4 regions of the Flavonifractor sp. An91 genome follow, and region 4 is predicted to be linked to each of the others. Evidence: riboswitches for the same ligand, from Rfam matches in the RefSeq annotation. Region 4 holds a riboswitch; each other region holds the start of a gene.

Region 1 (3,201 bases), on a different contig from region 4:
TACTTCTTGTCGTGGAGGTTACCTTTGTGTTCCTCCACATAGTCCTCCACCGTGGCGTAATAATTATCCCAGTATTTCTGGGGTACGTCGTAGCCGGAACGGGCCAGGCCGATGACAGCCCATTCGCCGCCCACGGATCCCACCTGAGGTTCACGAACGGTGTTGAGCATATACTTTGCGCTGCCCTGCACTGCGGCGGTCAGATCCGTCTCCGCTGCAAATGCGGGGACACTCAGGCTGAGCAGTAGCATAAAAGCCAGGAGAAAGCCTGTTCCGCGTTTGAAAACCGTTTTCATAGGAACTCCTTTCCGTGCCGGGGCGTCTTGCGCCCCGGCACGTCGTTTGTTATTTCGTCAATTCTGTGAAGCGCATGAGGATGGTCGCCACTTCGGCACGGGTGGCCGTACCGGCGGGGTCAATGACATTGGCGGTTTTGCCGGAAATCAGTCCGGCACCCACCGCCCACGCCATGGCATCGGAAGCCCAGGCGGCGATCTGATCGCCGTCAGCGAATTTGCTCAGGTCGCCTTTGGCGCTGGTATCCAATTTGCTGTACTTGGCGTAGCGGTAAAGCATGGTAGCCAACTCTTCGCGGGTAATCGCCTGCGTGGGTGCAAACTTGCCATCGCCGACGCCGCTGACGATACCGTTGGCGCTGGCCCAGGCCACGGCAGAGGTATACCAGGTATCCGGTGCCACGTCCATAAATGTTTTACCTTCACCCGTTGCAGCAGGCTCGCCGGACAGACGATACAGGATGGTGGCCAGCATGGCCCGGTTCAGGTACTCGTCAGGAGCAAAAGTAGTGTCGCTGGTGCCGTTCATCAGGCCGTTTCCATAGACATAAGTAATGGCTTCAGCGGCCCAGTGGCCGGACAGATCGGTGAAGGGCATGGTCTTCTGTGTGGTTACCACAAAGGTGCTCAGATGGGTGATCTTCACCTGTATGCTCAGTTTCCCGTTTTGCTTGATGCAGGTTCCGGAAACGGTTTCTTTGGAGCCGTCGGCACTGAGCGCGATCACCTTGTAAGTCTCGCCGGAAACAAAGGCGGAGCCAGTCACCGGAATGGTGACGGTCAAGGATTTTCCGTCAAAGGTGGTGAGCTCCTTTTTGCCGGAGGTAATGGTCACTTCCACTACTATCGCGTCTTCCAACTGGGAAGCGCTTACCTGCTCCTTGACATCCTCAGGCTTCTTGGCTTCCACTGTGATCGTCACGGTGCTGCCGCCGGCCTGCCGGGCAATGGCGTCCAGAGCGGCGTTGGGAATGGACACGCTGCCCACACCGGTCTGCACTTCCAGGGCCGCGTCGGTGTTCTTGACCACGTCCTTCAGGGACTGGGTGGAAACTTCCGTCATCACCTTTTTGGCCTCGCCGGTGACCTGAGGCGCAATAACAATGGCGCTGCTGCCCTCGGTCTTGGCCGTAGCGATACCATGCCAAACACCAGCAGCAGGCTCAATACTCGCTTCTTCATATTTCCTCCGTCTCTCCTTTCGAGTGTTGCTCTGCCAGGGCATAAAAAATGCCGTGACAGATCCCGATGATCGCCACAGCCGTGTTCCCATGGTCGGGTCGCTCTTTGACGGCCCTTTGCATTTCTTGTAGGTCTTCTGACTTGCGCTTCAGGGGAGTTTCCCCACAACATCGGATCTGCCTTCCCAGGTTTCCCCAGTGACTGACTTTCGTCAACGATCCGGCGTCTCAGCGCTTACAGCGGCGGTTACCGTTCGGGACTTGCACCCGATTCCCTTGTTCATCCCTCCCTCTGCTTCCGCCGAGAAAGGGCCACAACAAATGCCCCTATTTACTTGTCAGTTATCCTTCCTCGCCTCCTGCCATTTCTCAAAATACTCTGCGGCGGCAATTACATTCTCCCACGAACGGAATCGCTCACAGAGGATCTTCGCCTGCGGTACATCACGTTTGCGCGGCGGGTATCCAAGGCGGCATCTGCGGCGAGTCACATCCTCCAGAGCACCGCAGATCTCCGGATCCTCCGCCAGCATCTGTGCCCAATCCGGCATATTCAAATCCGGTATTGGTAATCGCCGCATCCCGGCCGCCCGCAGTGCACCCGGCCAGGTACCAAACCGCGCTTTCAGGTAGATGCGATACAGAGAAAAGACCTCATCCTGTGTGGGCGCACGTCCCAGGCGTGACGCCGCATCGTGCAGAACAGCCAGCAAATCCTCGTTGGAATAGCTGGCATAGACCGCCCTGCCAAGCCCACTGGACAGCGTAAGAGATGCATAAGGGTGCTTTTCAGCGTTGTCTGCATACTCTGGTGGAGCTTGCTGTGCCCATTTCTGTATCAAATTGCGGTATTGTTCTGCCTCTTGCGGCGTAAGTCTAGCTGGGCGAGCCTGCCTTCGCTTGCTGACGGTCTTCACCCCCCTTCCAGTTTCGGGATCTGCTGCCGGCTCAGAAAACAAAAAGCCGGCAGACAATGGTGTCTGCCGGTAAAAAGCAGATATCCATTGCCGATCCCTGCAAGTAGAGCATTTGTACATTAAAAATGTACAAAAACCCAAGCCATCTCCAAACATGGACATGGCTGCAAAAATCGGCAATGGATACCACCTTGATCAATTACCATGGAACAGGCTGACAATCCTGGCTTATGGCCGGAGCCAAATACAGTAGAGGTAAGACTGCGCCGGATTCTCACCGGCTTGTCAGTTGGCATATGTCAAGCATATGACCTGTTCACGAAAATATTCTATCCGCTTTTTATGACGTTGTCAAGGGAATCCGAAGACAAGGATACCTATGGCAGCCCTTGTCTTCAACTGCCGACTTTTGCCGGGCTGGTTCTTTGGGTCAAACTTGCTGTTTCCTCAGGATCGGACTTCCGGGATCCACAGCTGGGGATGCTGTGGATCCCGGAGATCCTTGAGAGGGAAGTATGCTTCAACGAGGAGGCAGTTACTTTGCCAGTTCCTCGCCAAAACGCATCAGAATCATGGCCACTTCGGCCCGAGTAGCGGTGCCTTGCGGCACAATAGTGGTTGCGGTACGCCCGGTGATCAGCCCCTCCGCGTATGCCCAGCGCAGAGCCTCAACTGCCCAGTCGCTGGCGTTCCCGGCGTCAGTGAATGCCGAGAGATCACCAGCTGCGGCTGTATCATGCTTCATAAACTTGGCGTAACGGTAAAGCATAACGACCAGCTGCTCCCTGGTGATACTGTCAGTGCCAC
Region 2 (3,201 bases), on a different contig from region 4:
CAAACCAAATGGCGATCTGTCCCGCCGCCGCAAATACGGTGAGGGGGAGCAGCCCCCACCCCGGACGGTAGGCGTCGTTCAGGGTGGTGAGACTGCCGGTATAGCCCCGGGACTCCAGGGCGGTATAGATACGGTCGGCCTTCCGCCAGGCCCGCAGGAACACCATGGAGGCCAGCATCCCCAGAGAGGACACCGACCGGCGGAACCCCCGGTAGCCCAGCCGGGAATCCTGGGCGGTGCGGATGTTGGCAGCCGTCTCCGCCAGCACGAAAATGAAGCGGTAAATGAGCTCCATCAGCTCCACCAGCAGCTTGGGCACATGGAGCTTCTCCAGGGCCATGGTCAGATCGGTAACGGGGGTATTGAGGGAGAGAAAGTACATACATCCCACCGCCCCCAGGGCCTTGCAGAAGATCCGGCCGCCCAGCCAAAGGCCATCCACGGTAAAGCCCCACAAACTGTTGCCCACCGGAATAGCTGCCACCATCTCCGTCCCAGCGGGGTAGGCCCCCGCCACGATGGTAAGGCAGCCGATGACCAGAAAGATCAGCGGCACCTTTAAAAAATGGAGGTACACCCTGGGGGACAGTCCCCCCAGGGTGGTGATAAGCCCCCCCATCAGAACCAGGGTAAACAGGCCCACCGCCACGCTGTCGCAGCACAGGCAGATCACCAGAGCGACTACCGTCAGCAGCAGCTTGGGCATGGGAGACACCCGCCGCAGGCGGGACTGATAGGCGTAGCGGTCGGTGCCCATGGTCAGTTCGTTCCTTTCTCTTTTCCGTCCGGCTTCTTGGTGATGCGGCCCAGAATGAAGCCCACCACACCGGCGCCGATGGCAGCCTGGAGGGCAAAGAGCATAGACTCCACCTCGCCGCTGGCGGGCTCCAGAATGGGCTCAAACCAGGGCTCATAGTCGGGGTTAAGCTCCATAATGGCCTCCTCAGCCTGGCCGTCGGCTCCGCCGAACTCGGCATTGGGCAGCAGCCACAGGGGCACGGCGGCAATGACCACCACCAACAGGATCAAAATCAAATTTTTCTGCCAAACTTTCATATCCGTCCCCTCCTTACAGCACCTGCAGCTCATGCAGCTCGGTCTTGCTGTACTTCTCCAGCACGTTGAAGATCACCACGGTAAGCAGGCCCTCGGCAATGGCCAGAGGGATCTGGGTCACGGCAAAGATGGTGAGGAACTTCACCATGCCGCCGTTGATGACCCCCAGCTGGACCGAAGTGACCACATAGGTGAAGAGGTCACCCAGGGCGGCGGCGGCAAACACCGCCACAGCGGCAGGAGCCTTGGCCTTCCGCAGCAGCTTATAGACCAGCCAGGACACGATGGGCCCGGCAATGGCCATGGAGAATACGTTGGCGCCCAGGGTGGTGAGGCCGCCGTGGGCCAGCAGCAGGGCCTGGAAGAGCAGCACGATCAGCCCCAGCACCGTCATGACCAGGGGCCCGAACAGGATGGCGCCCAGGCCCACACCGGTGGGGTGGGAGCAGGAGCCGGACACCGAGGGGATCTTCAGGGCGGACAGCACGAAGGCGAAGGCGCCGCACATGGCCAGCAGGATCTTGGCCCGGGGGGCCTGATCGATCTTCTTCTTGATGGAGAAGAAGCCGGCCACCACGAAGGGCACGCACACCGCGCCCCAGCCAATGGCCCAGTTCACCGGCAGCATACCCTCGGCGATGTGCATGGCGGAGGCGCTCATGGTCATCAGACCCAGCAGCCCCACCAGCACCGCCGCGGCGCGGACGGTTTTGTTGGCAGTCAGAGTTTTCATGGTTGTCTCATCCTTTCCTATCACTCGTAGGTGGGTGGTTTCCGGGCCGGGCAAGGTTTTCCGGCTTGAGCCTCTCTGCCGCCGCGCGTCTTCCCAGGTTTTCCCAGTGACATGGTGCCCGGCGGCTCTTCTCTTACGGCAGCGGGACTGCGCGGGATTTGCACCCGGCTTCCCTTTTCCCGGCCCTCTATGCAAACAGGCTTACGCCTGGAGTTGTTTGGCCTCTCCGGCGTGCTTGACGAAGAGGGCCTGGATACTGGGAAACTCTCCCAGGCCCTGGAGCACGCAGTTGACGGCGTAGCCCTCTTGTTCCAGCAGGGACTTCCAGGAGTCCTCCTCCTCCCCCGCCAGATCGTTTTTGGCATGGTCGCCCGCCACGATCATCAGGGGGCGCAGCTCTACGTTTGTGGCACCCAGCTCTTGGATACGGCGCACCGCCTCCCCAAAGCCGGGGTAGCCCTCCACCGTGCCGATGACCACGTCCTTCCGGCCCATATCCCGGAACACATACTCCAGCAGGGCGTAACAGGAGTTGGCAAAGTGCTCGGTGCCGTGGCCCATGTAGAGGATGGCTTTGCCCTCCTCTGCCTGGGGCAGGTCTTGGAGCAGGGCCCCCACCGCGTCCAGGTAGTCCCCCGTCTCGGTGAGCAGGGGGCGGCCGAAGGTCAGCTTCTCAAACCGGCCCTCGAAGGGGCCGGCCAGAGCCATCATCTTGTCGTACTCGTCGCCGTTCATGATGTGGGTGGGCTGGACCAGCACGTCGGTGTATCCCTCCGCCGCCAGCTTCTCCAGGGCGGCGGGTACGTCGTCGATGTGGGTGCCCTCCCGCTCCAGCTTTCTCAAAATCATACCGCTGGTGAAGGCCCGGCGAAGAGTGCGCTCCGGAAAGGCGGCGGCCAGGGCCTTCTCGATGGCGGTGATGGTCTTTTCCAGGGTATCCCGGTGGCTGGTGCCGAAGGACACCGCCAGAAGGGCTTGTTGTTTCATATCCTTCACTCCCGTACGTTGTTGCTGGCCTGGTAGAGCAGGGCGTTGCAGATGGCAGCGGCGATGTTGCTGCCCCCCTTGCGGCCCCGGGCCACGATGTGGGGGGTGTCCATGGTGAGCAGCAGCTCCTTGCTCTCCACCACGTTGACAAAGCCCACCGGCACGCCGATCACCAGAGCGGGGGCCATCTTCCCCTCCTCGATGAGCTCACAGGCCCGCACCAGAGCGGTGGGGGCGTTGCCGATGGCCAACACCAGGGGGCCCTCCAGCTGAGCGGCCCGCTCCATGGACACGGTGGCCCGGGTCTCCCCCCGCTCCTTGGCCTCAGCGGCCACGTCCGGGTCGGACATGAAGCATACGGCCTTGCCGCCGAACTTCTCCAGCACCCTCTTATTGACGCCGGAGAAGGCCATCTGGGTGTCGGT
Region 3 (3,201 bases), on a different contig from region 4:
CTCACCAACGTGTTCCGGGCAGCCCTGCCCGGCGGCCTTACCGACCTGATCATCGTGCTGGGGCTGGAGGCCTTCTATCTGGTGTTCGGCTTCACCACCGACGAGCTGTCCACCATGTCCACCATTCTGCTGGTGGTCATCGGCCTGCTGGTGCTCTATCAGGTGTGTAAGCCCTTCGACTGGAAGCGGCGGGTGCTGATGATCGCCATGAGCGCCTCCTCCGCGGTGGCCATCATCTGGTTCGGGGCCAGCTTTGGCCTGAGCCAGCTGACGATTCAGTCCTTCCTGGTACTGGTGGTGTTCCTGGGCCTGTCCTACCCGGTGATGAACGTGCTGCTGAAGGTATGTCAGTACGGCGCCCTGCTGTGGGACAAGGCCAGACATATGAGGCGCCGCACATGAGTCTGACGGTACGGCCCTACCGTCCGTCGGACTGCCCCATTCTGGCGGAGCTCTTTTATCAGACGGTCCATGGGGTGTGCGGGCGGGATTATACCACACAACAGCTGGATGCCTGGGCCGACGGACAGGTGGATCTGGCGGCCTGGGATGCCTCCTTTCAGGCCCACACTACTTTGGTGGCGGAGTGGGACGGGATGGTGGCTGGCTTTGCCGATCTGGCCGACGACGGCTACCTGGACCGGCTCTATGTCCATAAGGATCTCCAGGGCCGGGGGATCGCCACCGCCCTGTGCGATGCCCTGCCCGGCGCCCGGCTGACTCACGCCTCTCTCACCGCCCGGCCTTTCTTTGAACGCCGGGGCTGGCAGGTGGAGCGGGAGCAGCAGGTGGAGCGCCATGGGGTCAAATTGACCAATTTTGTCATGGCACGGGAACCGGCCTGTGCGCCCATATGACAAGAAATTACCTTTACTTTTCCCCTGAACCCTGATATAATGAGCGGAGAATTGAATTGTATCCGCAGTTGCGGCAGTGCCGCGAAAGGGGAAGCCGGTGTAAATCCGGCGCAGTCTTACCTCTACTGTAAGCGTGGACGAAGGCGCGAATACCATTGGCCCGTGGGGCTGAGAAGGTGCGCCGGAGGAGGAAACGCAAGCCAGGAGACCCGCTGCAGGGATACCGTATTGCGTAGCTCTGAGGTGGAGAGGTGCGGCATTTTTTCATTGAAAAAGGCCCTCCCCAAAGCTGGGGAGGGCCTTTTTGTGTCGAAGGAGGCGGTCTGGTGCTGGAACTGTATATCCCGGTGGGGAACAAGCAGCTGCGCTGCGGCTATACCACCGGCACTTGTGCCGCCGCCGCTACAGCCGGGGCAGTCCGGTTGCTGCTTACCGGGGAGGCTTTGCCCGCAGTGCGGGTGGATACCCCTGCGGGGATCGCGGTGGAGGTTGAACTGCTGGAACAGTCCGCCGGAACCGGCTGGGCCAGCTGCGCCGTCCGGAAGGACGGCGGGGACGACCCGGATGTGACAAACGGAACCCTGATCTTCGCACGGGCGGAAAAGACCGACACCCCCGGCATCACCATCGACGGCGGTACCGGCGTGGGCCGGGTGACCCGGCCCGGACTGGACCAGCCGGTAGGCGCAGCTGCCATCAACTCCACCCCCCGGATGATGATCCGGCACCAGGCGGAGGAGGAGATGGCCAGGGCGGGCTATACCGGCGGACTGTCCATTACCATTTCGGTGCCGGAGGGAGAGACGCTGGCCGCCCACACCTTCAACCCCCGGCTGGGTATTGAAGGGGGCATCTCCATCCTGGGTACCAGCGGCATCGTCCGCCCCATGAGCGAGGCCGCCCTCATTGACTCCCTCTACCTGGAGCAGGATATAGCCAAAGCCGCAGGCGTGACCGATCTGCTGGTCACCCCCGGCAACTACGGGGATTCCTTCGCGGAGGGGACTCTGGACCTGGACCTGACCCATCGCTGCACTTGCAGCAACTATCTGGGTCACGCCATCGACCACGCTGCCGGGCTGGGCTTCCGATCCTTCCTGCTGGTGGGCCACCTGGGCAAGCTGATTAAAGTGGCGGCGGGGAACATGAACACCCACTCCAAGGTGGCCGATGGCCGGCGGGAGACCCTCACCGCCCACGCTGCCCTGGCGGGCGGGAGCCCGGCGCTGCTGAAAGCCCTCTTTGCCTGCCCTACCACCGATGCCGGGGTAGAGCTGCTGAAAGAGGACGGGCTGCTGGAGCCGGTGATGGCCTCCATCGCCCAGGCTCTGGAGGAGGTGCTGCACCACCGGGCCGGGCCCGACCTGGCCATTGAGGCGGTGTTCTTCTCCAACCAGTACGGACTGCTGGGAAAGACAACAGGGGCTGAAAACTTGCTGGCTCTGCATCAACATCAATCGTAGGGGCGACTTTTACGGCCGTCCGCCGATACAGATAGGAGTTTCGATTATGGTACATTTCATCGGCGCGGGCCCCGGTGGGGCCGATCTCATCACCGTGCGGGGAGCTAAGCTGCTGGGGGAGGCGGATGTCATCATCTATGCCGGTTCCCTGGTGAACCCCGCCCTGCTGGATTATAAAAAGGAGGGCTGCCAGGTCTATGACAGCGCCAAGATGACCCTGGAAGAGGTCATTGAGGTAATGAAGGACACCGAGGCCAGGGGGGGCACCACTGCCCGGCTCCACACCGGCGATCCCTCTCTGTACGGCGCCCACCGGGAGCAGATGGACGAGCTGGACAAACTGGGTATCTCCTACGACGTGACCCCCGGTGTGTCCTCCTTCTCGGGAGCGGCTGCTGCCCTCTGCGCGGAGTATACTCTGCCCGATGTATCACAGTCGGTTATCATTACCCGCATGGCGGGCCGTACCCCGGTGCCCGAGGGGGAGCAGCTGCGGAAGATGGCCTCCCACGGCTGCACCATGGTGCTCTTCCTGTCCACCGGCCTGCTGGAGCAGGTGGAGGAGGAGCTGATGGCGGGGGGCTATGCGCCCGATACCCCGGCGGCCATCGTGTACAAGGCCACCTGGCCGGAGGAGAAGGTGTACCGCTGCACCGTGTCCACCCTGGCGAAAACCGCCAAGGAGAACCATGTAACCAAGACGGCCCTCATTACTATCGGTTATTTTCTGGGGGATGATTACAAGCGGTCCAAGCTGTACGACCCCACCTTTACCCATGAATTCCGGGAGGCCAGCAAGTGATGGCGGCCATCATTGCCTTTACCCGGCGGGGGGCGGCTTTGGGCCGTACCCTGGCTGATGCGCTGGAGGCCACCCTCCA
Region 4 (3,201 bases):
GGGGACAATTCTGGGCCTGATTGGCATGATCAATCTAGGCTATAACCGCAAACTCCGCCAGAGGCGGAAATATATGCCCTGTCCCACCTGCAATCATCGTATGGAACGCGGGCAGGCTTTCTGCCCCATCTGCGGCACGCATATCGAGAATCCGGGACAGCCCTATACCGTTCAGGATGCCGGCAACGAAGAGGCTGGCTGCAATGCCGGTACCATGAACCGGAAAAAGATCGGTATGCTGGCAGAGATCGCGCTTTTGATCGGGTTTGTGATCTTTCTGGCCAACGGTGGGGCAGGCATTCTTCGTTATGGATGGGATGCGGCGGTTGGCGGTCCGATCTATCAGATTCAAAATGTCACGCTGGACGAATATGGTCCTCAGACCATGAAAGAATTGATGGACGACAACTTGCGCAGCCCCACCTGGACCTCAGAATCCATTGATGAGGACGCCTCCAACGTCTATGTGGAAGGCTATATGCCCATTATGGGAGAGGATGTTCGGTTTCGCTTCTATTATGAGGACCAGAATGATGGAACCTTTGAATATTCCTTAAATCGAATCGACCTGCTGGATAGTCAGCAGACATCAAGTGACGTGTTTGATGTTATGTTATTCCTGGAGCTCATGTATGAAAATGCCGGTTGAGAAAAGAGTTTGCAATAAACTGTTATCCTGCGCCAAGTAAATCTGTGACAGGCAGTCAGGCAGAACTGGTGACCTGTCTGGAGCACTGGTCCCGGGAGAAAGGACGAACAGTCATCGGCGTACTCCACGACATCAGCCTCTCCCTGCCAGTGTGGTACGGATGTAGCCGGGTATATGCTTGACGCTCTCAAACGTTGGGAACAAGTCTCTTGACGTTTTAGAGTCTTAGTGATACGATACGATCAGAATTGAATCGGAATCTTTGTGGTTTCTGTTGCCTCCTGCTTAAGCTGCACGGTGCGGAAACTGGACAAGGGAACCGGGTGTGAATCCCGGACGGTAACCGCCGCTGTAAGCGCTGAGTCTGTATCCGTTGGCGAAAGCCAGTCATTGGGGAAACCTGAGAAGGCAGGATATGGACGCAGGAGAACTCCTCCGCAGGCGTAAGTCAGAAGACCTACAAGGAAAAGAGATCTGCTGCCCATATGGGTAGCAGGTGTCGTTTGGCTACACAGAAAAACGGCTGTGGCAATCATAAGGTTGCCGCAGCCGTTTTGTAATTTTCAGGAATATTACACCCTACAGTACGCTCCAAGAATGGTCATTGACAGCACTGCAGAAATCGGTTACAATGCAGACTGTGAGCAGGTCATATGCTTGACATATGCCAACTGACAAGCCGGTGAGAATCCGGCGCAGTCTTACCTCTACTGTATTTGGCCCCGGCCATAAGCCAGGATTGTCAGCCTGCTCCATGGTAATTGATCAAGGTGGTATCCATTGCCGATTTTTGCAGCCATATCCATGTCTGGAGATGGCTTGGGTTTCGTGCATTTATCATGTTCGAAGCCTCTGTTTGCAGGGATCGGCAATGGATATCTGCGCTTTACCGGCAGACACCATTGTCTGCCGGTTTTTTGTTTTTCAGGCTGCCGGAAGATCCTGGAGTTTGAAGGGGGGGTGAAGACCATCAGCAAACGAAGACAGGCTCGCCCGGCCAGACTTACGCCACGAGAGGCAGCGCAGTATGAGACGCCGGTGATCCGCCAGCGGGTGGCGGAGATGGCTGCCTTTTTCGGCATCGAGAACTGGTTCTATAAAAATGTAACGGAGCTGTCCGGCGGACAGAAGCAGCTGCTCAATCTGGCCTCCGTTATGGCTATGCAGCCCTCGGTTCTGATTCTGGACGAACCAACCTCCCAGCTGGACCCCATTGCGGCATCGGACTTTCTGGCCACCCTTGGACGCATCAACCGGGAGCTGGGTACGACCATCCTTCTGACGGAGCATCGTTTGGAAGATGCGTTTCCGCTGGCCACCCGGGTGGCCGTCATGGAGGAGGGGAAGCTGCTGTGCAGCGGTACGCCTGCCGAAGTGGGCACAGCCCTGCGGGCCAGCGGGCACACCATGTTCCTGGCCATGCCTACTGCGATGCGGGTGTGGGCAGCGGTGGAACAGGAAGGGATATGCCCGGTTACAGTCCGGGAGGGACGGGACTGGCTGACGGCCTACAGCGTGGAGCATCCGCCCTGTCCGCTGCCGCCAGAGCCATCTCGGGTCTACCCGGACGGCGCTGTACTAGAGGCGTCGGAGTTGTGGTTCAAGTATGAGAAAGACAGCCCCGACGTTGTGCGGGAACTGAACCTCACCCTAAAAAGGGGCGAGTTCTATGCGCTTATGGGTGGAAACGGCGCCGGGAAATCCACATCGCTGAAGCTGCTGGCTGGACTTTTGAAACCCTACCGGGGAACGGTAACCCATCAGGGGACGATTGGCGTTTTGCCTCAGAATCCCCAGACCCTCTTCGTGAAAAAACAGTTCAGGAAGATCTGGCGGAGATCCTGAACGGCAGCAAAGAGGAAAAGGCAAAGCGCATTGCCCGTGTGGTGGCCCTGTGCCGGCTGGAGGGGCTGCTGGAGCATCATCCCTATGACCTGTCCGGCGGAGAGCAGCAGCGGGCGGCATTGGCCAAAGTCCTGTTGCTGGATCCTGATATTCTTCTGATGGACGAACCAACCAAGGGGTTGGACGCAGAGTTCAAACAGGTTTTTGCGGAAATTTTGCAGGTGCTTTTGCGGCGGGGCGTTACAATCCTGATGGTCAGCCATGATATTGGATTCTGCGCCCGCTATGCTCACCGCTGTGCACTGTTTTTTGATGGAGGTACCGTGTCGGAAGGGACGCCCCGTGCCTTTTTTTCGGGGAACAGCTTTTATACGACCTCTGCCAACCGTATGGCACGGGATCAGGAGCCTGAGGCCATTACACCGGAGGATGTGATCGTTCTGTGCGGCGGGAAACTGCCGCCTGTACCGGAGTTGTCGGATGACATCTCGCCCCTGCCGGAGCCAACAGAAGTAAGCGCGGCAGGAAAGCCCAAAAAACTGCCGTGGTGGCGGAAACTTCTGGCGGCAATGTCTGGTGCTGTATCGCTGCTTTTATTTCTTTCCTTTCTTGGTGTAGGGAATTTGACTGCGCTGGTCAATGCAGAGGGATTGACGGCTCTGGCTGGTGACCAGTTGGCGCTGTACTCCATATTTTGTGTCTCCCTA

Evidence for each region. A riboswitch is a leader RNA that binds a small molecule or an ion and turns the genes downstream of it on or off. The one in region 4 is predicted to bind cobalamin.
Region 1: it holds a riboswitch for cobalamin, as region 4 does, so the genes downstream of both, B5G42_RS14325 (S-layer homology domain-containing protein) here and B5G42_RS18860 (ATP-binding cassette domain-containing protein) in region 4, are expected to answer to the same signal.
Region 2: it holds a riboswitch for cobalamin, as region 4 does, so the genes downstream of both, B5G42_RS11835 (energy-coupling factor ABC transporter permease) here and B5G42_RS18860 (ATP-binding cassette domain-containing protein) in region 4, are expected to answer to the same signal.
Region 3: it holds a riboswitch for cobalamin, as region 4 does, so the genes downstream of both, cbiD (cobalt-precorrin-5B (C(1))-methyltransferase CbiD) here and B5G42_RS18860 (ATP-binding cassette domain-containing protein) in region 4, are expected to answer to the same signal.

What each region holds. Positions count from the first base shown of each region.
Region 1 covers NZ_NFHA01000031.1:11,773-14,973, reverse strand. Annotated here, with positions in the region: gene B5G42_RS14330 (S-layer homology domain-containing protein) at 1-251, opposite strand, end outside; gene B5G42_RS14325 (S-layer homology domain-containing protein) at 346-1,569, opposite strand; cobalamin riboswitch at 1,587-1,812, opposite strand; gene B5G42_RS14320 (homing endonuclease associated repeat-containing protein) at 1,816-2,574, opposite strand; cobalamin riboswitch at 2,589-2,725, opposite strand; gene B5G42_RS14315 (S-layer homology domain-containing protein) at 2,930-3,201, opposite strand, start outside.
Region 2 covers NZ_NFHA01000020.1:57,013-60,213, reverse strand. Annotated here, with positions in the region: gene cbiQ (cobalt ECF transporter T component CbiQ) at 1-757, opposite strand, end outside; gene B5G42_RS11840 (energy-coupling factor ABC transporter substrate-binding protein) at 760-1,056, opposite strand; gene B5G42_RS11835 (energy-coupling factor ABC transporter permease) at 1,070-1,723, opposite strand; cobalamin riboswitch at 1,843-1,967, opposite strand; gene B5G42_RS11830 (sirohydrochlorin cobaltochelatase) at 1,991-2,776, opposite strand; gene B5G42_RS11825 (precorrin-8X methylmutase) at 2,782-3,201, opposite strand, start outside.
Region 3 covers NZ_NFHA01000020.1:41,575-44,775, forward strand. Annotated here, with positions in the region: gene B5G42_RS11740 (cation-translocating P-type ATPase) at 1-402, shown strand, start outside; gene B5G42_RS11745 (GNAT family N-acetyltransferase) at 405-857, shown strand; cobalamin riboswitch at 906-1,089, shown strand; gene cbiD (cobalt-precorrin-5B (C(1))-methyltransferase CbiD) at 1,184-2,320, shown strand; gene cobM (precorrin-4 C(11)-methyltransferase) at 2,367-3,122, shown strand; gene B5G42_RS11760 (cobalt-precorrin 5A hydrolase) at 3,122-3,201, shown strand, end outside.
Region 4 covers NZ_NFHA01000011.1:86,263-89,463, forward strand. Annotated here, with positions in the region: gene B5G42_RS08475 (zinc-ribbon domain-containing protein) at 1-649, shown strand, start outside; gene B5G42_RS18130 (hypothetical protein) at 694-831, shown strand; cobalamin riboswitch at 897-1,129, shown strand; cobalamin riboswitch at 1,279-1,415, shown strand; gene B5G42_RS18860 (ATP-binding cassette domain-containing protein) at 1,610-2,494, shown strand; gene B5G42_RS18865 (ECF transporter S component) at 2,491-3,201, shown strand, end outside.